Regions from separate parts of the Hafnia sp. CBA7124 genome, predicted to be linked through region 1. Evidence: riboswitches for the same ligand, from Rfam matches in the RefSeq annotation. Region 1 holds a riboswitch; the other holds the start of a gene.
What was found. A riboswitch is a leader RNA that binds a small molecule or an ion and turns the genes downstream of it on or off. The one in region 1 is predicted to bind thiamine pyrophosphate.

Region 1 (11,875 bases):
GCAGACGGCATCACTTTGGTTTGGGTGGGGAATATATGGCCTAATGCGATATATGAGGGGCGATAAGACAGAGCACGATCCATTTCGGCATCGTCATGTGTGGAAAGTCCTAGACGAAGCTGCGCGTTGCTGATCGCTTGAAGATCGGCGATATCCAGATCTTCTTGGCCTAGGTGGACGCCGTAAGCACGATGTTTAATGGCGAGCTGCCAATAATCATTAATAAATAAACGTGCCTGGTAGTGTCGGCCTAAGGCAATGGCGTGAGCAATATCAGACTCTACCGCCTGTTCTGGTAGATCTTTGATTCGCAACTGGATCGTGCGCACGCCTGCCTTAAGCAGGTGCTCAATCCATTCAACGCTATCGACAACGGGATAAAGACCAAGGCGTTGTTCGGTTGCTGGGAAGGTTAGTAAAGCCATTAGCTTTTCTCCGTTTGTAGGTTGCTGGCGGTGTGATAGATCTCGCTACCTTTCGCACGAAAGGCTTCAGACATCTGTGCCATACCCACTTCAACCGGTTGGGCTAACTCTTCCTGTTTTGCGGCATAGTCACGCACTTCCTGAGAGATCTTCATTGAGCAGAATTTTGGCCCACACATGGAGCAAAAATGTGCCACTTTGCCTGATTCTTGCGGCAGCGTTTCGTCGTGATAGGCTCTTGCCGTATGCGGATCGAGTGCCAGATTGAACTGATCTTCCCAACGGAATTCAAAGCGGGCTTTTGACATGGCGTTATCGCGGATCTGAGCGCCCGGATGCCCTTTGGCAAGATCGGCGGCATGCGCTGCGATCTTGTAAGTGATGAGGCCTTGTTTGACGTCTTCTTTGTTGGGTAATCCTAAGTGCTCTTTCGGGGTGACGTAGCAGAGCATGGCACAACCGAACCAGCCAATCATGGCGGCGCCGATGCCTGAGGTGAAATGGTCATAACCTGGAGCAATATCCGTTGTCAGTGGCCCCAGCGTATAAAACGGTGCTTCGTGGCAGTGCTCTAGCTCTTCGGTCATGTTGCGGCGGATCATCTGCATTGGCACATGCCCAGGGCCTTCGATCATGACCTGAACATCATATTCCCATGCAATCTTGGTGAGCTCGCCGAGCGTATGGAGTTCTGCAAACTGAGCTTCATCGTTAGCATCTTGAATCGAGCCCGGACGCAATCCATCGCCCAATGAGAGCGACACATCATAGGCTGCACAGATTTGGCAAATTTCACGGAAGCGCTCGAAGAGGAAGTTTTCTTTATGATGTGAAAGGCACCATTTGGCCATAATCGAACCGCCACGGGAGACGATCCCGGTTAGGCGCTTAGCCGTCATTGGAACGTAGCGTAACAGTACACCGGCGTGAATAGTAAAATAGTCAACGCCTTGTTCTGCCTGTTCTAGTAGCGTATCGCGGAAGATTTCCCAGTTGAGGTTTTCGGCAATACCGTTCACTTTTTCCAATGCTTGATAGATTGGAACGGTGCCGATGGGCACTGGGCTGTTGCGTAAAATCCACTCTCGCGTTTCATGAATATAGCGGCCGGTGGACAAATCCATCACGGTATCCGCTCCCCAACGGGTAGACCACACCAGTTTTTCCACTTCTTCTTCAATCGAAGAGGTAACGGCGGAGTTACCGATATTCGCATTCACCTTCACCAAGAAATTACGCCCAATAATCATCGGCTCTGATTCAGGGTGATTGATATTCGAAGGGATAATGGCGCGTCCGGCGGCCACTTCACTGCGGACAAATTCGGCCGTGATATCTTTTGGCAGCAGTGCGCCAAAATTTTGCCCAGGATGTTGCTGACGCAGTACATCGCCACGGATACGTTCGCGGCCCATGTTTTCACGGATAGCGATGAATTCCATTTCTGGCGTGATGATCCCCTGACGTGCGTAATGAAGCTGTGTTACACATTTGCCAGTTTTAGCGCGACGTGGCTGTGGCAGATTGTCGAAGCGTAAATGATCGAGCCCGTCATCGGCTAAGCGCTGTTGGGTATAGGCTGAGCTCAGCTGATCCAACGACTCGGTATCACCTCGTTCGGCAATCCATGGATGGCGCAGCGGCTTTAGGCCATTACGCACGTCTAAATCGGCATTGGGATCGCCATAGGGGCCTGCAGTATCGTAAACCGGGATCGGCTCGTTGGGCTCATACTGTGGGTTATCTTTGCTGCCGCCAAGCAGCGTTGGACTAAGCTGGATCTCGCGCATCGGCACGCGAATATCCTCACGCGAGCCGGTTAGGTAGATGCGTTGGGAGTTAGGGTAGGCTTCACCGCGTAGATGATCGATAAAGGCCTGAGCCTGCGCGCGTTGTTCACGGCGAGAAAGTGGAGCTTGGATAGTTTCTTTTTTATTCATAGACATAGCAAATTCCTACCAGTGTTCTGGTTTAACAATGATTAAAAATCAAGTTGGAGAATTGCTTGTCTGGAGCTCGGAGGGAGTAATAGATAGCAGGCACCCCATCAGCGATAGATAAATGCTGGTGGGTGCAAAGGATTACTCTTGTTCCCTTCGCGGGTATTAGCCCGATCAGGTTCCGCGGATCCCGAATTAACGGTCTCAGCCTGAAGTGGGAAAGGATCCCGCTCACTAGGCACTCCGACAAGAGTGCCCAGTGTAGGAGCGGGAGCACAAAACTGCAAGCTGTTAACTAAGCTGTAATGTCTATGCTACTTTCAGGCGTTATGCTGGGCGCGCCAATGAATCATCATTATCCGCAGCAGGCGTATTGGCTTGCCAGATGTCATAGGCAATTTGGATCAGGTTGTCTTCTAAGGCAAAACGGGCGGCTAGCGTTTCCCCAATGTGTGAAAGGGCGTCATGAAGAGCTAAGCACTCTTCTTCGCTCAGTTCATCATCGGTAAAGCGATCGTGGAACGCCATAATCAGCTTGGTATTATCGTGTAGCGCAGGATAGATTTTTTTTGTTACCGCCATGTGTGGGCTGTCATCGCCGCCAACCAGTTCTACGATACGATCGTAAACATGGAAATGGCCGGCTGAGAGGTAATCAACCAGATTGTGGCAGAAGTTCTCCAGCGCTTTTTCATTGAGCGGGGTATGCTTTTCTTTATTTGGTTTAATACCAACCAGTGCACAATAGGCCACGAGCAGTTGCTTGCGGGCTTGCAACCATTGGTCGATTAATTCATTACTACCACCTACGCGTTGAGTCAGATGTTCGAGACGGTTGAGCATATATTCAACTCCATGAGGTAAATGTTACAAATTAGCAACAATCGAATGCCAGATTAGCAGAGGTTTAATGTCAAAGATATGGAACAACAGTTAAAAGATGATGACACCGGCTGGTGGGTAATTAGTCATGAAGGTAAGGTCTGGCTACCCCGTGGCGATCTGCCTTTTGGTTCTGCCCTGCAATGGCAACTCAGCACCAAATCGGCGCACCAAATTGGCGAGTGGGAAGGACATCCCATGTGGTTGATAGAAGAGGCGCGTCGGCAAGATATGGTGTCAGTTCGCCAACTGATTGACGTTGATCGCGGCCTTTTCCAGCTCGTTGGCCGTGGTGTTCAACTGGCCGAGTTTTTCCGTTCGCATACGTTTTGTGGTTATTGTGGACATGAGATGTACTCCAGTCGCTCAGAGTGGGCAAGTATGTGCCCTAACTGCCGCCAGCGTTATTATCCGCAAATTGCGCCGTGCATTATCGTGGCTATTCGTCGCGGCGATGAGATCCTGTTGGCGCAACATAAGCGTCACCGGAACGGTATACACACCGTATTGGCGGGTTTTGTTGAGGTGGGCGAAACGCTTGAGCAAGCTGCCGCACGTGAAATTATGGAAGAGAGTCGCGTTCAAATTAAAAACCTGCGCTACGTTGCTTCTCAGCCGTGGCCGTTCCCGCACTCATTGATGGTGGCCTTTATGGCGGATTATGCAGGCGGAGAACTTCAGCACGATCCAAAAGAGTTATTGAATGCGGGTTGGTATCGCTATGACAATCTACCTCAGCTGCCGCCAGCAGGCACGGTAGCGCGGCGTTTAATTGAAGATACCGTAGCACTTTGTCGAGAAGACACAGAAGGCGAATAACGCATGCTACAATGCGATGAGATTATTTAGGGAGCCAAAGGATGACTGAACTGAAGAACGACCGCTACCTGCGCGCACTATTGCGCCAGCCTGTAGACATAACACCGGTATGGATGATGCGTCAGGCCGGACGTTATTTGCCAGAATATAAAGCCACCCGTGCTCAGGCCGGTGATTTTATGTCTTTGTGCAAAAATGCTGAGTTAGCCTGTGAAGTCACACTTCAACCGCTGCGCCGTTATGCGCTAGATGCGGCAATTCTGTTTTCAGACATTTTGACTATTCCTGATGCGATGGGGCTTGGACTCTATTTTGAAACGGGTGAAGGCCCTCGTTTCTCATCACCGATTACCTGTAAAGCCGATGTAGAAAAACTGCCCATTCCCGATCCTGAAGATGAATTGGGGTATGTGATGAATGCGGTACGCACCATCCGTAAAAATCTGGATGGACAGGTTCCACTGATTGGTTTCTCTGGAAGCCCGTGGACGCTCGCGACCTATATGGTGGAAGGCGGCAGCAGCAAAGCTTTCACCAAAATTAAAAAGATGATGTATGCCGAACCAGCAACGCTGCATCTGCTGCTGGATAAACTGGCCGATAGCGTGATTTTGTACCTCAATGCGCAGATCCGCGCTGGCGCTCAGTCAGTCATGATTTTTGATACATGGGGCGGCGTGCTGACAGGCCGTGACTATCGCCTGTTCTCGCTACACTACATGCATAAAATCGTTGATGGGCTGATCCGTGAACATGACGGTCGTCGTGTTCCCGTGACGTTATTCACCAAAGGTGGTGGTCAGTGGCTGGAAGCTATGGCTGAAACCGGCTGTGACGCGTTAGGTTTAGACTGGAGCACGGATATCGCCGATGCTCGTCGCCGTGTCGGTGACAAAGTCGCGCTGCAAGGCAATATGGATCCTTCCATTCTGTATGCGCCTGCGGCTCGAATTGAGCAGGAAGTCTCGACTATCCTAGACGGTTTCGGAGAGGGCACTGGGCACGTATTCAATCTTGGTCACGGTATCCATCAGGATGTGCCGCCAGAAAATGCAGGAACCTTTGTTGAGGCTGTCCATCGGCTTTCAGCTAAGTATCATCGATAGGACTTAAAGCATGGATATGCAAGCACTGCGCGAAGAGCAGGTGGAAAAAGCGAGCCAGATTGTTCGTATCGACGATCTAGGGTTTGAACAACCGACGCTTATCGCCGGTGCTGATGTGGGTTTTGAGCAAGGGGGCGAAGTTACGCGAGCGGCTATCGCAGTGTTACGTTATCCCTCCCTTGAGCTGGTGGAATACCAGATAGCACGTATCGAAACTCAAATGCCGTATATCCCTGGTTTTCTTTCGTTTCGTGAATATCCTGCGCTGCTCAAGGCGTGGGGTATGCTACAACACCGGCCACAGTTGGTGGTGGTCGATGGACAGGGAATTGCACATCCGCGTCGCTTAGGCGTTGCTAGCCATTTTGGCTTGCTTGCGGATGTTCCCACTATCGGCGTTGCTAAAAGCCGCCTGTGCGGCCAGTTTGCCCCTTTAGATAATGCCGTGGGTGCCTTGCAGCCGCTGAATGACAAACAAGAGCAAATTGGTTGGGTTTGGCGCAGTAAAGCACGCTGTAACCCGTTGTTTATATCAACGGGGCATCGTATCAGTTTGCCTACGGCTTTATCTTTTATTCAAAGCTGTATGCGAGGCTATCGCTTACCTGAACCCACGCGTTGGGCAGATGCCATCGCCTCTAATCGACCAGCTTTTCAACGCTGGTTACTCCAAGATTCTGATAATCGCGTGTAGATATAGGGATCTCTTGATTTTTCAGTTACACTGCGCCGGAATTATTTTTCAGAGACTTACTTTTCTCTAAGAGACTTAGCATGCTGCGTAACCCGATTCACAAACGGCTAGAAAAGCTGGAAAGCTGGCAACATCTTACGTTCATCGCCAGTTTGTGTGAACGTATGTACCCAAATTATCAGGCATTTTGCCTGCAAACCGGATTTGGCGATCCTATGGTTTACCGCCGAATTCTGGATCTAATTTGGGAAACATTGACGGTAAAAGACGCTAAAGTGAATTTCGACAACCAGTTAGAGAAACTGGAAGAGGCAATTCCGTCAGCTGACGACTATGATATTTACGGCGTTTACCCTGCGATTGACGCTTGTATTGCGTTGGGTGAAGCTGTGCACTCCCGTTTAAGCGGTGAGATGCTAGAACATGCGATTACAGTCAGTGAAACATCACTGCGTACCGTCGGCATGCTGGAAATGACTCAGGCCGGTCGTGAAATGACCGATGAAGAGTTGAAAGAATTACCGGCAATGCAAGATGAGTTAGACATCCAATGGGAGATTTTCCGCCTGCTCGTTGAATGCGAGGAGCGCGATTTAGAGCTCATCAAAGGATTAAGATCTGACCTGCGTGAAGCAGGTGTCAGTAATATCGGTGTAAATTTAGCGCAATAAGACGGCAAAACGTGATTTAACACCTGATTTGTCGTCCCTTAAGGCTTCACATTCGTACCCCGGTTGTTCTACATTTGGGGGGCGTAAAAAAAGTGGCTATCGGTGCGTGTATGCAGGAGAGTGCTGTCAATCGGCATATCCGTCGCACTCGATGCTTTGCAAACGATAAACACACTGTAAGGATAACTTATGAACAAGACTCAACTGATTGATGTAATCGCAGAAAAAGCTGACCTGTCTAAAACTCAGGCTAAGGCAGCTCTGGAATCTACTCTGGCAGCGATTACCGAGTCTCTGAAAGACGGTGATGCAGTACAATTGGTTGGTTTCGGTACTTTTAAAGTGAATCATCGTAACGAGCGCACTGGCCGCAACCCGCAGACTGGTATGGAAATCAAAATTGCAGCAGCAAACGTACCAGCGTTCGTTTCTGGTAAAGCTCTGAAAGACGCAGTTAAATAAGACCGCGTGATTCACAGCCTGTTTGTGAAAGAAGTAAACAGGGGGGCGTTGACGCCCCTTTTGTTCATCTGTAAACCTGTAGCGGCATTACTGATCGCGGCAGGGCTTGCTGTGACGCTCTCTGGTTGCAGTTCGCAAAACCCCTCCCCTCGTTTTACGGCAACTGGCTATATCGCCGATCAAGGCATGATGCGCATTTGGCGTAAAGACGATCCTCAGCATCAGCCGCAGGCAATTATGAGTGTCTATAGCCCCTTAGAAGGGAAAGGCACGGTAATCAGCTACTACGCCTATCAAGATGGCAAATTGAACCTAGTACGGCAAACTGTGCAGGGCAATGAGCAAAACGTTCTTGAGCTTCGGTTAGATGAGAAGGGCGAAATCAGCTTTATGCAGCGCCAAATTGGCAATCAGCGACAGCTACTCACGTCTGACGATATCGCCCGCAGCCAATACCAGTCCCGCCATATGGTTGAAGTCTCAGAAGCACTGCGAGTCGGTAAAGTTCACCTCATCCAAGGCCGTTGGCAGAATGGTCAGTTCACGAGCTGCGCGGGGGAAACTCAATCTCTGAAGCTAGAAGCGTGGCAGTTGAATTGGATCGAAAGCCGAGCCGCACGTTCGTCTCAGCCTCTCGGGATCGCATGGCTTGATGCGCCAGAAGGCCGCCAGCTATTACTGGCAGCCAATGAAGATTTTTGCAGTTGGGAACCGACGGTAGATACGCTGTAAAGAAAACCGAGAACCACCGTGATGATCCTCGGTCTGGGGATTATTAACGACCGCGCCCGATAGCCCGATAGCCAATATCCTGACGATAGAAACTCTCTTTCCAGCCGACCTGTTTTGCGAGCTGATACGCATTTTTCTGTGCTTGCTCGATTCCATGTCCTAGGGCAGTGACGCACAATACGCGCCCGCCATGAGTCACCACATCGTTGCCCTGCATTTGGGTGCCAGCATGGAAAACTTTCTCGTCCTCTGCTGAAACCGACGGCAGGCCATGAATGACATCACCGGTTCTATAATTTCCAGGATATCCTCCTGCAGCGATCACGACGCCTAGCGCGTCACGTTCATCCCACAGTGACTCTTTCTCGTTTAATTTACCCTCAGCACCGGCTAGGCAAAGCTCTACCAAGTCTGATTTCATGCGTAGCATGATAGGCTGAGTTTCAGGGTCGCCAAATCGACAGTTAAACTCGATAACTTTTGGCTCGCCTTGGGCTGAAATCATCAGGCCTGCGTAAAGAAAACCAGAGTACGGGTTACCCTCTTTCGCCATGCCGTGCACCGTTGGCCAGATCACCTCATCCATAACGCGCTGGTGAATTTCATCGGTGACCACCGGTGCCGGTGAATATGCACCCATGCCGCCGGTATTTGGCCCAGTGTCGCCATCGCCGACCCGTTTATGATCTTGGCTGGTGGCCATTGGTAGCACGTTCTTTCCGTCAACCATGACGATAAAGCTCGCTTCTTCGCCGTCGAGGAACTCTTCAACGACGATGCGATGGCCTGCGTCACCAAATGCGTTGCCTGCCAACATATCGTGAACCGCGGCCTCGGCTTCTTCGAGCGTCATCGCAACAATTACGCCTTTGCCTGCGGCCAGACCGTCGGCCTTGATAACGATAGGTGCGCCTTGGCTACGGATATAGCTAATGGCGGGTTCGACATCGGTAAAGTTACGATACTGGGCTGTGGGAATACGATGACGAGCCAAGAAATCTTTGGTGAAGGCTTTTGAGCCTTCTAACTGAGCGGCTGCCTGTGATGGGCCGAAAATTTTCAGCCCCGCCGCTTGGAACGCATCCACGACGCCAATCACCAGCGGCGCTTCAGGGCCAACAATTGTCAGGCCAATATCATGGCTTTGGGCAAATGCCAAAAGCGCGTTGATATCGGTTGCTGAGATATCGACGTTTTCTAGGGCTGGCTCCAGCGCAGTCCCCGCATTACCTGGGGCTACGTAGACTTTATCTGCTAACGGCGATTGAGCCGCTTTCCATGCTAGTGCGTGCTCACGGCCGCCGTTACCGATAATCAGGATATTCATGCGCTCACCTCAAAAGGTGCGCCCGCAGGCGCACGAAAAACAGAAGAGATTAATAAAGATAAAAATGATTAATGACGGAAATGACGCATATCCGTGAAGATCATGGCGATCCCGTGCTCATTCGCAGCGGCGATGACTTCATCATCACGAATGGAGCCCCCTGGCTGAATAACGCAGGTGATGCCGACGGATGCAGCAGCATCAATACCGTCGCGGAATGGGAAGAACGCATCTGATGCCATCACGGAACCCGCGACTTCTAATCCTTCATCGGCGGCTTTGATGCCGGCGATTTTGGCAGAGTACACGCGGCTCATCTGGCCAGCACCAATGCCGATGGTCATTTTGTCTCGGGCATAAACGATAGCGTTGGATTTCACAAATTTGGCTACTTTCCAGCAAAACAGCGCATCACGCATTTCCTGTTCGGTTGGTTGGCGAGTGGTGACGACGCGCAGGTCGGATTCTTTGACCATGCCTAAATCGCGGTCCTGAACCAGTAAGCCGCCGTTAACGCGTTTGAAATCTAATCCATTTTGGCGAGCATCCCATTCACCACAGGCTAAGACACGCACGTTTTGTTTGGCTGCCAGCAGCTCAAGCGCAGGTTCGCTGATGTGTGGGGCAATAATGACTTCGACAAACTGACGGCTAATAATCGCCTGAGCGGTTTCGGCATCGAGCTCACGGTTAAAGGCAATGATGCCGCCAAAGGCAGAGGTTGGGTCAGTTTTATAAGCGCGCTCGTAGGCATCTAAAATAGAACCACCAATGGCAACGCCACATGGGTTAGCATGCTTCACGATCACACAAGCTGGCTCACTAAACTCTTTCACACACTCCAACGCTGCATCGGTATCAGCAATGTTGTTGTAAGAAAGCGCTTTGCCCTGAAGCTGATTGGCGGTTGCAACAGATGCTTCAGTCACATTCTCTTCTATATAGAAGGCAGCATCCTGATGGCTGTTTTCTCCGTAGCGCATATCTTGTTTCTTTATATAGCTAAGATTCAGCGTGCGAGGGAAGCGGCCAGAAGGTTCTTCGGTATTGCCATAATAAGGAGGAACCATCGTTCCAAAGTAATTTGCGATCATGCCATCGTATGCAGCGGTGTGCTCGAAAGCCTTAATGGCCAAATCGAAACGCGTCGCGTGGGTTAAAGAACCCTCATTGCTATCCATCTCATTAATGATGGCATCGAAGTCACTATTGTTAACCACAATCGCAACGTCTTTATGATTCTTGGCTGCCGAGCGCACCATGGTGGGTCCACCGATATCGATATTCTCAACGGCGTCGGCTAAAGAGCAATCTGGGCGAGCTACGGTTTGAGCGAAGGGATAAAGATTCACAACAACCATATCGATAGGCTTAATATCGTGGTGAGACATAATGTCATCGTCTTGGCCGCGACGACCAAGAATTCCGCCATGCACTTTAGGATGCAAAGTCTTCACTCGGCCATCCATCATTTCGGGGAATCCGGTGTAATCAGAAACCTCGGTCACGGGTAAACCTGCTTCCGCTAACAGGCGAGCAGTGCCGCCGGTTGAAAGCAGCTCAACGCCACGCGAACTGAGCGCCTGAGCAAACTCAACAATACCGGCTTTATCAGATACGCTGAGCAGCGCACGGCGAATCGGACGGTAAACGGAAGCTGAGCTCGTGTTTTGTGAACTGGAATGCATGGTAGTTATATCCCTCGGCTATGGAATCGCAATATAAAGAGCGTTATGTGAATACGGTATGCCCGTTTTATTCAAATAACGCCCCTTCGTTGGAAGAGGTCGAAAGATTTTAGCGCATCCAGATTGTAACGAAAACGTTTGCGTGATGCTCGTCAAATTTGTCACCAATATCGTTCTGTGGATAAGTTTGTGCACAAATGGGTATAAAGCGGGGTTTTGCTGTGGAATGCAGCAAACGATCAATTTAATGAAAATTAAGGGTTGTCAGCCCGCGAGAACTCCCTATAATGCGCCTCCATCGACACGGAACATGTGAATCACTTCACACCGTATCGGCGGTTTCGATAAGAAATCGCAAGAGAAAAAATCCTGAAATTTAGGGTTGACTCTGAAAGAGGAAAGCGTATTATACGCCACCTCGAGTTAGCAAGCTTAGCCTCCTAACTCACTGCTCTTTAACAATTTATCAGACAATCTGTGTGGGCACTCACAAGACAATATCTAACGTCCTCGGACGATAAAATATTAAAGTCTTGAAGAGTGACCAAGCAGTAATTCATTAGTTGAATTATTACGAAAGTTAATTTTCGAGCATCGCTTCACTTGTTGAAGCAAATCAAGCTTTTAATTGAAGAGTTTGATCATGGCTCAGATTGAACGCTGGCGGCAGGCCTAACACATGCAAGTCGAGCGGTAGCACAAGAGAGCTTGCTCTCTGGGTGACGAGCGGCGGACGGGTGAGTAATGTCTGGGAAACTGCCTGATGGAGGGGGATAACTACTGGAAACGGTAGCTAATACCGCATGACGTCTTCGGACCAAAGTGGGGGACCTTCGGGCCTCACGCCATCAGATGTGCCCAGATGGGATTAGCTAGTAGGTGGGGTAATGGCTCACCTAGGCGACGATCTCTAGCTGGTCTGAGAGGATGACCAGCCACACTGGAACTGAGACACGGTCCAGACTCCTACGGGAGGCAGCAGTGGGGAATATTGCACAATGGGCGCAAGCCTGATGCAGCCATGCCGCGTGTATGAAGAAGGCCTTCGGGTTGTAAAGTACTTTCAGCGAGGAGGAAGGCATTGTGGTTAATAACCACAGTGATTGACGTTACTCGCAGAAGAAGCACC
Region 2 (11,875 bases), 1.6 Mb from region 1:
TCGTCTCTAAAAATAAAGAACTTCTGCGGATTGAAAACAATGGATCCTTTCGCTTCATTATGACGAGCCATTATTCTGAATGCCCCCTTAGCCTTAATCGTGACAACGCCTTTATCGCTCACTGTAGCAATAGATGGATTGCTCGTTGTCCATTCATCAACTTGATCGTCCTCGTTATCCGTTTCTAACTTAAGTTGAGCACCGGGAAACGCGGTATGCACTGTGGCATCCGCAGTAGCATAATAGGTAGCACTGTTATTTGAAGGCGCGATTAAATAGCCAATCACATTTAGCGTATGTGGGTTAACCGGGCCCGTCGGGATATTGTCGTTAACATCATAGGTACTAATATCTTTAATAGAGAGCACAGTATTTTCTCGAGGTATACCAGTAACCGTTGTCGGTGTGATGTTAACTCCGACTGTACAGCCTTTATCATTAGGATGAATCACATACTGATTAATCCCCGTAGCCAACACACGTTTATTGTTACTAGTGTCTGTACAAAACCACTCAACAGTTGGGAGCGTGACGTCCTCATCACCTTCGGCATCAGCGACCGTCCAGGACATTTTTATGATATCGGTAATATCCAACTCATCGTCTACGCCCATAGTTTCATTGACACGAGTGAAGCTCACTTTGCCTGCTTCATTTTTGTCATTATAAATAACAGGGGCAGTACCATTAATTATGCCCGCAGAGCCTGTCATATCCGTTGCATTAACTATATTCAAGGAGCTAGAGATAAAAAAAATAAGTGCTACTGTGCAGCTATTGAAACGCTTTATTTTCATAAAACCATCCTGCAATAAACGTTGAGCACCGAAGCACTCAACGTTTATTATTTGCGCAGATTATTTACGCTTGGTCGATTTCAGTACTGATTTAACTTTAGCGGTGTAATCAACTTTCAGGCTGTAACCCTGAACACCGTCTGCGCCTGCCGTTGCAAACACATTTTTCGCATTGACGTTAGTTGCTGGGATAACCAGATCTTTATTATCTGTGCTGCTAACAGCATAACCACCTGCGGTACCGGTGGTTGCACTGGTGCCATCGAAGAACCATTTGTAGCTATAGTTAGCCGATGCATCAAGTTCGCCCGCATCTTGCTTACCGTTATTATTAACGTCATACCAAACTTTGAACTGATAGGTATGGCCAACCAACAGTTTGCTATCTGCTTTGCCGATCAGGTTCACCGTTGGTTCTGCACTATCGACAATCGCGGTACCGATAGTGCCACCCACAATTGGACCATCTGGAATATTATCGCTGCTATCGTATTTACTGATATCGTTGATAACGATGGTCTGGCCGGTTGTTGGCACACCCGTTGATGTTTGTTCAGTAATTTCCGCGCCTAAATAAAGACCGGCATCTGCATTCTGAATGGTGTAGTCGGCTTTGCCGTCGTTACCACTCAGCATCACTTTGTTGGCCCCAGCGCCATCGGTGGTGGTGAACCACTTAATGGAAGTCGTACTGCTGTCGGTATCGCCTTCAGCATCTTGTAACACGTAGCTCAAGGTAATTTTATCGCCTGGAGACATCGCATCGGTGGAACCACTGTGGTGATCGTTGGCGAAAGCAACGCTGTGAGCAGCACCTGCGGCGCTCGCTTTAAGCACCGGGAGTGTACCATTGAGCGTTCCCGCTGAATCCGTCATAACCGCCATTGCAAACGGGCTGCAACTCGCGAAAACAAAGGTTGCAAGTAGTGTTTTATTAAATTTTTTCATATCGAAATGACTCATTAAGTTAATATTAATTAAAATCTAAATAATCTGAGCTTATTATTTTTCGCGCAGCTTATTCATGATTTGTTGTCCTTCTGGCGTTAGTTGATAGTCAACTTTCAGCTCATAGCCCTGCACACCATCGACACCCGCACCCGCTAATACTTGACTCGCTTCTGCATTCGTTTTAGGAATTAAAATAGTATTATTATCCGTCGTGCTTACCGCATAACCGCCTTTCGTTCCATTTGGAGAAATACCGTCAAACATCCATTTATAATTAACCAGTGAAATTAAAGGAATCGGATCGCTATCAGAAACAGTTTCACGATCGGTGGCATCCCACTGGCCATTATTGTTGCTGTCATAGGCAATTTTAAATTGATATTTATGACCTAATTGAAGCAAATTCCCTTTTTTCGCCGTTAAATTAACGGTTGGATTTTCACTATCAACAATTGCGGTATATATCATTGTGCTTGCAGAACTAAATTCGACGAGCACAGCATTCGTTTTTTGTGTGTTGTCATCACTCTTTGATGCGATGATAGAAAACACGCCATTCGTTGTACTGCCTAATATTGCTTTAGCCCCCGATGGCGGCTCTTTATAGAACAGACATTCACTTCCTGATTTACAATCATTTTTCGAGGCATGGATAGCAATTTCATGAGAGCGAGACTTGTCTTCCATTTTGTAGGCATGGAAGGTTAGATTCAGATTCTTAGAGTCCAATGGCGTCGTTTCACCAGCAAGCCCGGTAATTTTTGCACCGCTAGCTACCAAGTTTGCGAAATTATTACCATTCGCTACGAGCTTGACCGCTTTTTTCTGTTCACCGCTATCATCAATAACCAATTGGTAATCAATTGGGGCTTCCGCCACAATAATATTGACGGTGTTCGACTGTTTCGTATGGCCTTTTTCATCCACCAGCGTGACTGCAAGTCGGTATTTATTCGCGTTAGGATCGGTAGAATTCACCCATGCAGGGAAGGTCAGCGTCCAGTGGTTATTTTGCCCATTGCTAATGTTTTCTGCCGTTAGCGCTGGCAAGCCGAGCGTACTTTCAGGGCTAAAATTGCCTATCGGCACCCATTTCGCACTTTTAATTTTTAGATGCGAAGTCACGGTGGCATTCGCTGTCCAATGGCAGCCTTCATAAGCCTCGGCGCTGTCGGGATCATCAGACAGAATACAGGCCGTCGCAGTGCCGGTTGGCTTAAGATAAAGCCCTACATCGAGATCGTTTTTCTCGCGATATTCCAGCACGATGTCATTATTCCGATCGACAAAATCCATGCGGCTACCAGCCAGGCTACGCATATTCGCAACTTCATCACCATCAAGCTGTTTTGATAAAGGAACTCCGATGCGGTAATCCAAACTAAGATTAGCCGTCATCTCATTTTGATCCGAATCTCCTTTTTTATATCCTGCCTGCAGCGTAATTAGCGGAACCGGGGTGTAGTCGATACTGACCGTCACGGCTGATGGGTCTTCCTGCAAACTATCTTTGCCAAATAACGCGACCTGATTGCCGTAGTATTGTTCATATACCACCGATGAGCCCAGTTGCGGGTAAGCGGGGAGATAGGCCTGTAAACGAACATCCCAACCACGTGCAGGACGTTCCTGATAATCATCAAAATCAGGGGAATCCTTCCAAGAAGAGAGTGGCATATAATAGTTGCTGCTCAACTTTAGAAAGTTTGTCCAGGCTTCGCCGCCTAATCCCGCTCGATGATGACCACGCGTTATATCATGATCATAAAAAATATTAGAACCAAGCATCCAGTCTTCAGTAATATTATGGCGAAGGCCGATCCCCATATTTGCAATCGTGCGCCCGTCTTTATTATGAACTGAAAATTGGCTAAACCAGAGGTCACTCTCACCGTCATACCACGGAACCAAATAATCAAGAGACGAGCCATCAAGACTCCCCTGATCATTAATGTTCAAATTCGTGGCAATGTGACCATAAGGTGAAAGCAGAGATTCTATTTCTGATTGCGCTGAAGCAGTGGCTAGATTTTTGCCATACTGCAATGCTTCTGACTTCATACCTTCTGGTGTTAAATTCTTGAAATTATCTTGAGCTTCATTAACTATAATTTCTGACGTTTTTTCCTCTGTAGGATTATTTTTTTTATTTGAATTTTCCGTTGAGGATGAGTTATTTTGTTTTGGCGCAGAATCACTGATACCGAGATCAGGTAATTTAATATTTGTAGATGAATAGCCAACGCCTGAAATTGCAATACTTAACGATGGCGCTATTAGGCAATACAAAACTATTTTTTTCATATTTACCGATAAGTATCATAAATGGAGAGTTACTTTATATAAAGTATATTTAAAATATCTCCTCCAGACCGTGAGCACGACAAATTATGAGCGAGTCGCCTAAACATTAAAACATCCAAAACTGGATAAATATTCAACTTGACTTGGAAAAAATCGCAGAAAAATAGTTATCATGAGAATAAATTCAATTAAATTCAAAATGATAAGTAATATTTAATTTATATGTTTAGCATTGCTACATTATAAATTTTTATAGAATAACTTTCTTGCGTATTAATATGAAGAAGCACTTACACCACATACAATAAAGATAACGCGGCTAATAACGATAAGACGCAACAAAAATAGCATGACCATTTAACACATAAGCGTTATTTAATAATTCCTCGGAAAGTTATTAAGGATTTTGATCAGCTTACCATGCTGAATATCAATGTAACCACCAAAGCGCAGGTCTGCTAGCACTTTCATAACACCACTTCGTGCCAGGTTTGAACGCTGTAAAATATAATCTGCGACGCTTAATTTCGCGCGTTCGCTATCAGAGTAATGAGATAAGTCCTTCAGAAATAGACAAACAATTTCATAGGTAGAACTGTTTATTAGCATTGATTCATGGTGCAACTGACGATCGTTGAGATACCCTTGATAGTAAAAAACATCACGCCATAGAGACTGCGACTCTATTATTTCCATAGCTGCTTGTAAGGGTATCGTGCTGACTTCAGCACCTGCAGGAAACTTTAAATGATAGTGATGAGAACGATAAACCGAACCTTGTAGCCCAAGAATTGAGGGCGCAAACGCCGTTTCAACAAGTCGATTATCCACTTCACGCCATATGTCCACTCGCCCTTTCGTCAGCAGATAAACGTCAAACCCAGCATCTTTACCTTTTAGCCGCGCTTCTATGTTCTTGCTGTCGAGTAGGTAGGGTTTGGAGATACTGACAAAAGCAGTCATCAAACGATGAATACTCTCCAGAGGCTTTTCTATGATGCTACGTTTAATAGAGTTACCCATAAAAATGCCAAATTTATTGTAAGTTCAGTCAGTATATCCTAAATCATCTTAGGTGTAGAAAAGCCCCTCTTGACAGTAGTTGGCTTTTCTCACTTGCCCATAGCATGCCACGGTTCCTTTAAAACGGTGGCAATCTCACACCTACCACCATTGATGGAAATGGTGTACTGGCCCTATACCATGGCCAACTTCTAATGAATCTGCGGCCTCTAAGGCTTTTTGCAGATAACTTTTGGCGGCAAGCACCGTTTCATTCCAGTTCTGATATCGTGGACGTAGCGCCGCAAGCGCCGCCGATAGCGTGCAACCAGTACCGTGGGTATGACGAGTATTCACCCGTGGTGCGGTAAAGCGCTGTTCGCCATCGCGACTAAATAGCCAATCCGGACTTTCGCTGTCGCTCAGATGCCCGCCTTTCATCAATACCGCTTGGCATCCCATATCCAACAATGCGTGGCCTTGTCGGCGCATTTCATCTTCATTGGCCGCCATTGGACAATCTAAAAGCGCGGCAGCTTCAGGCAGATTTGGGGTGATAAGCGCGACTTTGGGGAGCAGCAAATCCCGCACGGCCTGCACCGCTTCTGGGGCTAGCAATGGATCGCCGCTTTTTGCCACCATCACCGTATCCAACACCACAAAAGGAATAGGATACAGGTCTAACGCCCGCGCGACCTGCGCGACGATATCGGCGTTGGCCAACATGCCAATTTTTGCGCTGTCGATACGAACATCGGTGAGCACGGACGCCAACTGGGCACCCACAAACTGAGGTTCAATCTCATAAACAGACTGCACACCGCGCGTGTTCTGCGCCACCAGCGCCGTGATCACGCTGGTGCCGTAGGCACCCAACGCGGAGAACGTTTTGAGATCGGCCTGAATGCCTGCGCCGCCGCTCGGATCGGTTCCTGCGATGGTTAGTGCATTAATACGTTTCATGAGCGATCTCCAGAGCGAATAAAATCCTGCGGGGTTAAGTGATATAGCGCGTCGATAAAAGCGGGTACAAAGCTGCCGGGGCCATGGGATACAGCAACCGCGCGCTCACCAGCTAATGACACCGCTTGGCAGGCGGTGGCAACGGCCAACAAAAGGTCGGTCTGCCGAACGCTAAACGCCGCTACCACGGCGGACAATGCGCAGCCAGTTCCTACGACACGAGTCATCAGCGCGTCACCGCCGGTTACGCCATACACTCTTTGGCCGTCGGTGACATAATCCGTTGCACCGGTTACAGCCACCACGGCTCCCGTTTGCAGCGCCAGAGCCTGAGCCGCTGGCAATGCCGCCGCCGAGTCATCGGTGCTATCAACGCCGCGACCGCCCGCTTCCATTCCGCTCAATGCCAATATTTCTGAGGCATTGCCACGAATAACGCTTGGCTTCAGCGCTAGAAGCTGACGTGCAAATTCGGTGCGATAAGACAATCCGCCAACGGCAACCGGATCAAGCACCCACGGTTTTTGATGCTGATTGGCAGACTCAATGGCCGCTAACATCGACTGCGCTCGTTGCGCATGCAAAGTACCAATGTTGATTAACAGCGCGTCAGCCAATGAAGAGAATTGCGCAGCCTCTTGCGGCTCAACCACCATGGCTGGCGATGCTCCTAGCGCCAACAGCACGTTCGCAGTAAATGTTTGAACGACTTCATTGGTGAGACAATGGACCAACGGAGCGTGATGGCGAAACTGAGCAAAAGCGGCAGCGGCGCTTTCACCGGGTAATTCGATGTGGGGAAATTCGGTAAGGTGTGGATTCGACGCGATGGACATATTCCTCCCAACCGGCGGTCAAGAAGACGATGCGCTCATGCACCGAGACTTCCCTACGCTGGCATAATCCAGATCAGGTAATACGGGTAAGTTCTCAGCCCTTTCATTTTCATGTGGGCACCCCGAGTCAAGGCATTCATTATTGGGAACACGGAGCGCCGCGTCAAGGCCAACGGGCACTCCAGCTCATGTTACTTCTGATGTTCTGCGCAGTCGCAGCCCCAGTTTTTCAACTTGGAGGTTTTACCGATGCCCGGATTAAGCGTGTTAGTCGGGTCATTTTGTTGATAGAAAGCTTTCAGCTGTGGCTTAGCCTTGTACAGATGACCAACGTTATGCTCCGCAGGATATTCCGCGCCGCGCGTATCCAGCAGCGCGAGCATTTTTTCCTTAAGCGCATGCACATCGACGCCTTTTTTAACAATGTAATCCTGATGGAAAACGTAGCACATGAAATGCCCATAATAGAGGCGGTGTACCAGCGCATCGTCAAATTCCAGCGGCAGACGCTCGAACCAATCATGATCGTTGCGGCGCAGCGCAATATCGAGCGCAAGAATGTCTTCAACTTCTTTGCTGTGCACCGCGTTATAGCGGATTGCCGCGCCCGCAGCGGCAAATCGATGTAAGAATGCTTTGGCTCCCTCTTCTGCCGTGCAGGCAAAAAACTCCCCTTCGGCCTGAGCAAAATAGGATTCCAGCCACGCGCGCGCTTCCTCAATGCCCTCGCCCGACATTTTTAGCATCAGATGATGCTCAAAGCGGTTGCGATACTCTTTCAAACGTTTGGGTAAATGCGATGGCAGCAGGTGACTCAGTGTTTGCATGGTGCGATCGACCAAATGACTTGGCAGGAAAGGCACTTTGCCAAAGATGGCATCCATACGCCCTTTCAGGGTAAAGAACATCGGCATTTTGTCGGTGCCCAGTTTGTCGATCATCACAAAAGTATCTTTGCCATACACTTCCGCAATATCGAAAATATCGCGATGCATGTACTCACCCGCCACCGGCAGATTTTTGAAATTCGCCAGCATATGCCGACGCAGTTCGGTCAACACCTGTGGTTGGTTGGTGCCGATATAGAAGACCTGCGATGAGGATTGCGCTGGGAAAGTATCTAAGCGCACCGCAAATACCGCGAGTTTGCCCGCACAGCCTGAAGCTTCAAACAAACGGCGTTCATCGGCGTTAAAGCGTGATGGCGTATCCGCTTCAACGTCGCGAATTCGCTCGGCGTAATCGTGATCGGACGCCTGACGTTCGCTATGTTCAACGTCTTGCGGGCCGTACTTCTGGTTTTCCAAACGCGTCAGGATCTCTTCTGGTGTACTACCCAGCGCAATACCCAGATGGTTAACCAACTCAACCTGCCCGAGCTCATTAACTCGGCCATACAGCGCCATTTCGGTGTACGCAGGGCCACGGTGTACCAGCGAGCCGCCAGAGTTATTACATACGCCGCCCACGACCGATGCGCCAATGCAGGAAGAACCAATCACCGAATGTGGCTCACGCCCCAACGGTTTTAAGATGCGTTCTAGATGCCACAGCGTGCTGCCCGGCAAAGCCACAACCTGCTTGCCTTCGTCCAACAGCTGAATTTTATCCAAGCGCTGGGTGCTAATAATGACGATTTCGCGATCGTAGTCGTTACCGCTCGGCGTGGAACCTTCGGTGAGTCCGGTGTTAGCCGCCTGCATCAGCACAATTTTATCGGCCTCAACGCTGGCCTTAAACACCTTCCATTGTTCGAGCAAACTGCCTGGGAAGACCACCGCCAACGCATCGCCCTGTCCGGAACGAAAGCCTTTGCGATAGCGTTCAGTTTTACGCGCGTCGGTAAGAATATGAGATTTACCCACGATATCCGTGAGTTGTTGAATTAACACCCGCGAGTCGGAAGTCTGACTCGCACCAAGAGGTTGTTCCTGCATAGCCATAGTCCTTTTATTAGTATGATGAATCCTTTCGAGGATACCGCTTTTTGCTTTAATGTGAAAAAAATTATACTGGAAAGTTAAATAAATAATATATGGGCAAAAAAAACCTGACGCTAAGGTCAGGCTGTTTATCTCAGTAAAGGCTACTCATGTAATCCACATTCGCGTTTTAGCCCAAAGAATCGCGTTTCTTCTTCCGCCATTCCCGGCTCCCATTTACGCGTAGTGTGAGTATCACCCACGGACAGATAACCTTGCTCCCACAGCGGGTGATAGCTGAGCCCATGCTGCTGTAAGTATTGATAAATCTGCTGATTATCCCAATCGATAATCGGCAGTATTTTAAACACCCCGCGCTGAATCGCGAGCACCGGTAAATGCGCACGGCTGCCTGATTGCTCGCGCCGCAGGCCAGCAAACCACGTTTGCGCCCCGAGCTCGCGCAATGCACGGTTCATCGGCTCAACTTTGTTAATATCGTTGTAGCGCTCAATGCCCTCAACACCTTGCTCCCAAAGTTTGCCATAGCGAGCCTCTTGCCACGCAGCCGACTGCTCAGCGCGGTAAACCTTGAGATTCAAATTCAGCTTTTCGTGCAGGGTATCGATGAACTGGTAGGTTTCAGGAAACAAATAGCCGGTATCCGTTAAGATCACCGGAATATCCGGTAGCTCACGGGTGACCAAATGCAGCGATACCGCTGCCTGAATGCCAAAACTCGAAGAGAGCGCAAATTCGGCGGGCAAATGCTCTAGCGCCCAACGCACCCTTTCCTGCGCACTCAGTTTTTCTAGCTGAGTGTTAATTTCAGCTAACGCCATGACCTGTTCGACTTTGGGTAAGGCTTTCAGCTCATGTAAGTTTAATGCAGACATAAAATTCTCCGCGATGAACCAGCATCCCCCTCCCAACCTCCCCCTTCGCAGGGGGAGGGGCATAACAGCAACACCTTTTAGCTCTCAGAAAAAGAACATATACAGCATCACCGTTCAGCCCCCTCCCCTGACAAGGGGAGGGTTGGGGTGGGGTATTAGCATCAATCAGTCATAAAAATCTCTTGCCGGATCCAGCACCGGGCGCACGATCCCTGCGCGAATGGTGAAATCACCAAAGCCTTCATCGGCTTCACGCTCTTTCGCCCAGCGACCGACCAGTTCGTCAATCACGCCGAGGATTTCGGCATCGGTGATGTTTTCGCGATACATTCTCGGGATCCGCGTTCCGGCGCGATTCCCACCTAAATGCAGGTTGTAGCGCCCCAGCGCTTTTCCGACCAGACCAATTTCCGCCAGCAGCGCACGACCACAGCCGTTTGGACAGCCTGTGACTCGCAGAACAATATGCTCATCGCCAACGCCGTGGCTTTGCATAATTTCTTCAACCTGAGTCACAAACTGCGGCAGGAAGCGCTCGGCTTCCGCCATCGCCAGCGGACAAGTTGGGTACGACACGCAGGCCATCGAGTTTTTACGCTGCTCGCTGACGCCGTCGTCGATCAGGCCATGTTCACGCGCAATCTGTTCTATGCGGGCTTTGTCTTTTTCAGCCACGCCCGCCACGATCAGGTTTTGATTCGCCGTCAGACGGAAATCGCCCTGATGAATCTTGGCAATCTCCGCCATGCCGGTTTTCAACGGCCGATTTGGATAATCCAGAATGCGCCCATTTTCAATAAACAGCGTCAAATGCCATTTATTATCAATACCTTTCACCCAGCCAATGCGATCGCCGCGTCCGGTAAACTCATAAGGACGTACCGGCTCGAACGTCACTCCCGCACGCTTTTCCACTTCAGCTTTAAAGTTTTCTACGCCGACGCGCTCCAAGGTGTACTTGGTTTTTGCATTCTTACGATTGGTACGGTTTCCCCAGTCGCGCTGCGTTGTCACCACGCCTTCAGCCACGGCCAATGTGTGCTCGACGGGAATAAAGCCAAGCTCGCTGGCCGTGCGGGCATAGGTCGCCTTATCGCCATGAGCAATAGACAGCCCACCACCGACCAGCACGTTGAAGCCGATCAGCTTGCCGTTTTCCGCAATCGCCACGAAGTTGAGATCGTTGGCATGCAGATCCACATCGTTCTGAGGCGGGATCACCACCGTCGTTTTGAACTTACGCGGTAAATAGGTTGCACCGAGAATCGGTTCCTCATCGGTGGTTTCGACTTTTTCCTGATCCAGCCACACTTCTGCATAGGCGCGAGTCCGCGGCAACAGATGTTCAGACAGCTTTTTCGCCCACTCGTAGGCCTCTTGATGCAGCTCAGACTCCACGGGATTCGACGTGCACAGCACGTTGCGGTTAACGTCATTGGCGGTCGCCAGCGCATCTAACCCCAAACGATTAAGCAACTGATGCACCGGTTTGACGTTTTGCTTCAATATGCCGTGAAACTGGAACGTTTGACGGTTGGTAATACGAATGCTGCCGTACAGCGTGCTTTCGTCGGCAAACTTATCGATACCCAGCCATTGCTGTGGCGTCATCACGCCGCCCGGTAAACGGCAGCGCAGCATCATGGCATGACGTGGTTCTAACTTTTGCTCGGCGCGTTCGGCACGAATATCGCGGTCATCCTGCTGATACATGCCGTGAAAACGGATCAGCAGAAAGTTGTCGCCGTTAAAACCACCGGTCAGGCCATCATTTAAATCTTCGGCAATGGTGCCACGTAAAAAATTGCTCTCACGCTTAAGGCGCTCAGCGTCGGCCAAGGGTGCATCAACCACCAAGGGCCCCGGGTGTTTGCTGCTAAAAGCGTAATTATCTTGCATCGATTTGCTCATTATTAGTAAACGTCCCGCTGATAGCGGCGCTCAACGCGCAGCTCACTTAAAAATTCATCGGCCTGTTCGGCATCCATTCCACCGTGTTCAGCCAATAGCTCCAGTAACGCCTGTTCAACGTCTTTCGCCATGCGGTTGGCGTCTCCGCAGACGTAAATATGTGCGCCCTGTTCGATCCAGCGCCAAACCTCGGCCCCTTGCTCACGCAGCTTGTCCTGTACATAGACTTTATGTTTTTGATCGCGTGACCAAGCCAAATCGATACGGGATAGAACGCCGTCTTTAACAAAGCG

Region 2: it holds a riboswitch for thiamine pyrophosphate, as region 1 does, so the genes downstream of both, thiM (hydroxyethylthiazole kinase) here and thiC (phosphomethylpyrimidine synthase ThiC) in region 1, are expected to answer to the same signal.

The regions. Positions count from the first base shown of each region.
Region 1 covers NZ_AP017469.1:298,842-310,716, forward strand. Annotated here, with positions in the region: gene thiE (thiamine phosphate synthase) at 1-425, opposite strand, end outside; gene thiC (phosphomethylpyrimidine synthase ThiC) at 425-2,371, opposite strand; TPP riboswitch at 2,500-2,621, opposite strand; gene CPY98_RS01430 (Rsd/AlgQ family anti-sigma factor) at 2,693-3,208, opposite strand; gene nudC (NAD(+) diphosphatase) at 3,287-4,066, shown strand; gene hemE (uroporphyrinogen decarboxylase) at 4,108-5,172, shown strand; gene nfi (deoxyribonuclease V) at 5,183-5,866, shown strand; gene CPY98_RS01450 (YjaG family protein) at 5,947-6,537, shown strand; gene hupA (nucleoid-associated protein HU-alpha) at 6,727-6,999, shown strand; gene CPY98_RS01460 (DUF1481 domain-containing protein) at 7,048-7,731, shown strand; gene purD (phosphoribosylamine--glycine ligase) at 7,775-9,058, opposite strand; gene purH (bifunctional phosphoribosylaminoimidazolecarboxamide formyltransferase/IMP cyclohydrolase) at 9,127-10,746, opposite strand; rRNA gene CPY98_RS01475 (16S ribosomal RNA) at 11,372-11,875, shown strand, end outside.
Region 2 covers NZ_AP017469.1:3,248,621-3,260,495, forward strand. Annotated here, with positions in the region: gene CPY98_RS14940 (Ig-like domain-containing protein) at 1-797, opposite strand, end outside; gene CPY98_RS14945 (SinI family autotransporter-associated protein) at 858-1,745, opposite strand; gene CPY98_RS14950 (inverse autotransporter beta domain-containing protein) at 1,800-4,052, opposite strand; gene CPY98_RS14955 (helix-turn-helix domain-containing protein) at 4,428-5,075, opposite strand; gene thiD (bifunctional hydroxymethylpyrimidine kinase/phosphomethylpyrimidine kinase) at 5,217-6,017, opposite strand; gene thiM (hydroxyethylthiazole kinase) at 6,014-6,853, opposite strand; TPP riboswitch at 6,887-6,988, opposite strand; gene dld (D-lactate dehydrogenase) at 7,045-8,796, opposite strand; gene cysH (phosphoadenosine phosphosulfate reductase) at 8,940-9,671, opposite strand; gene cysI (assimilatory sulfite reductase (NADPH) hemoprotein subunit) at 9,837-11,570, opposite strand; gene cysJ (NADPH-dependent assimilatory sulfite reductase flavoprotein subunit) at 11,585-11,875, opposite strand, start outside.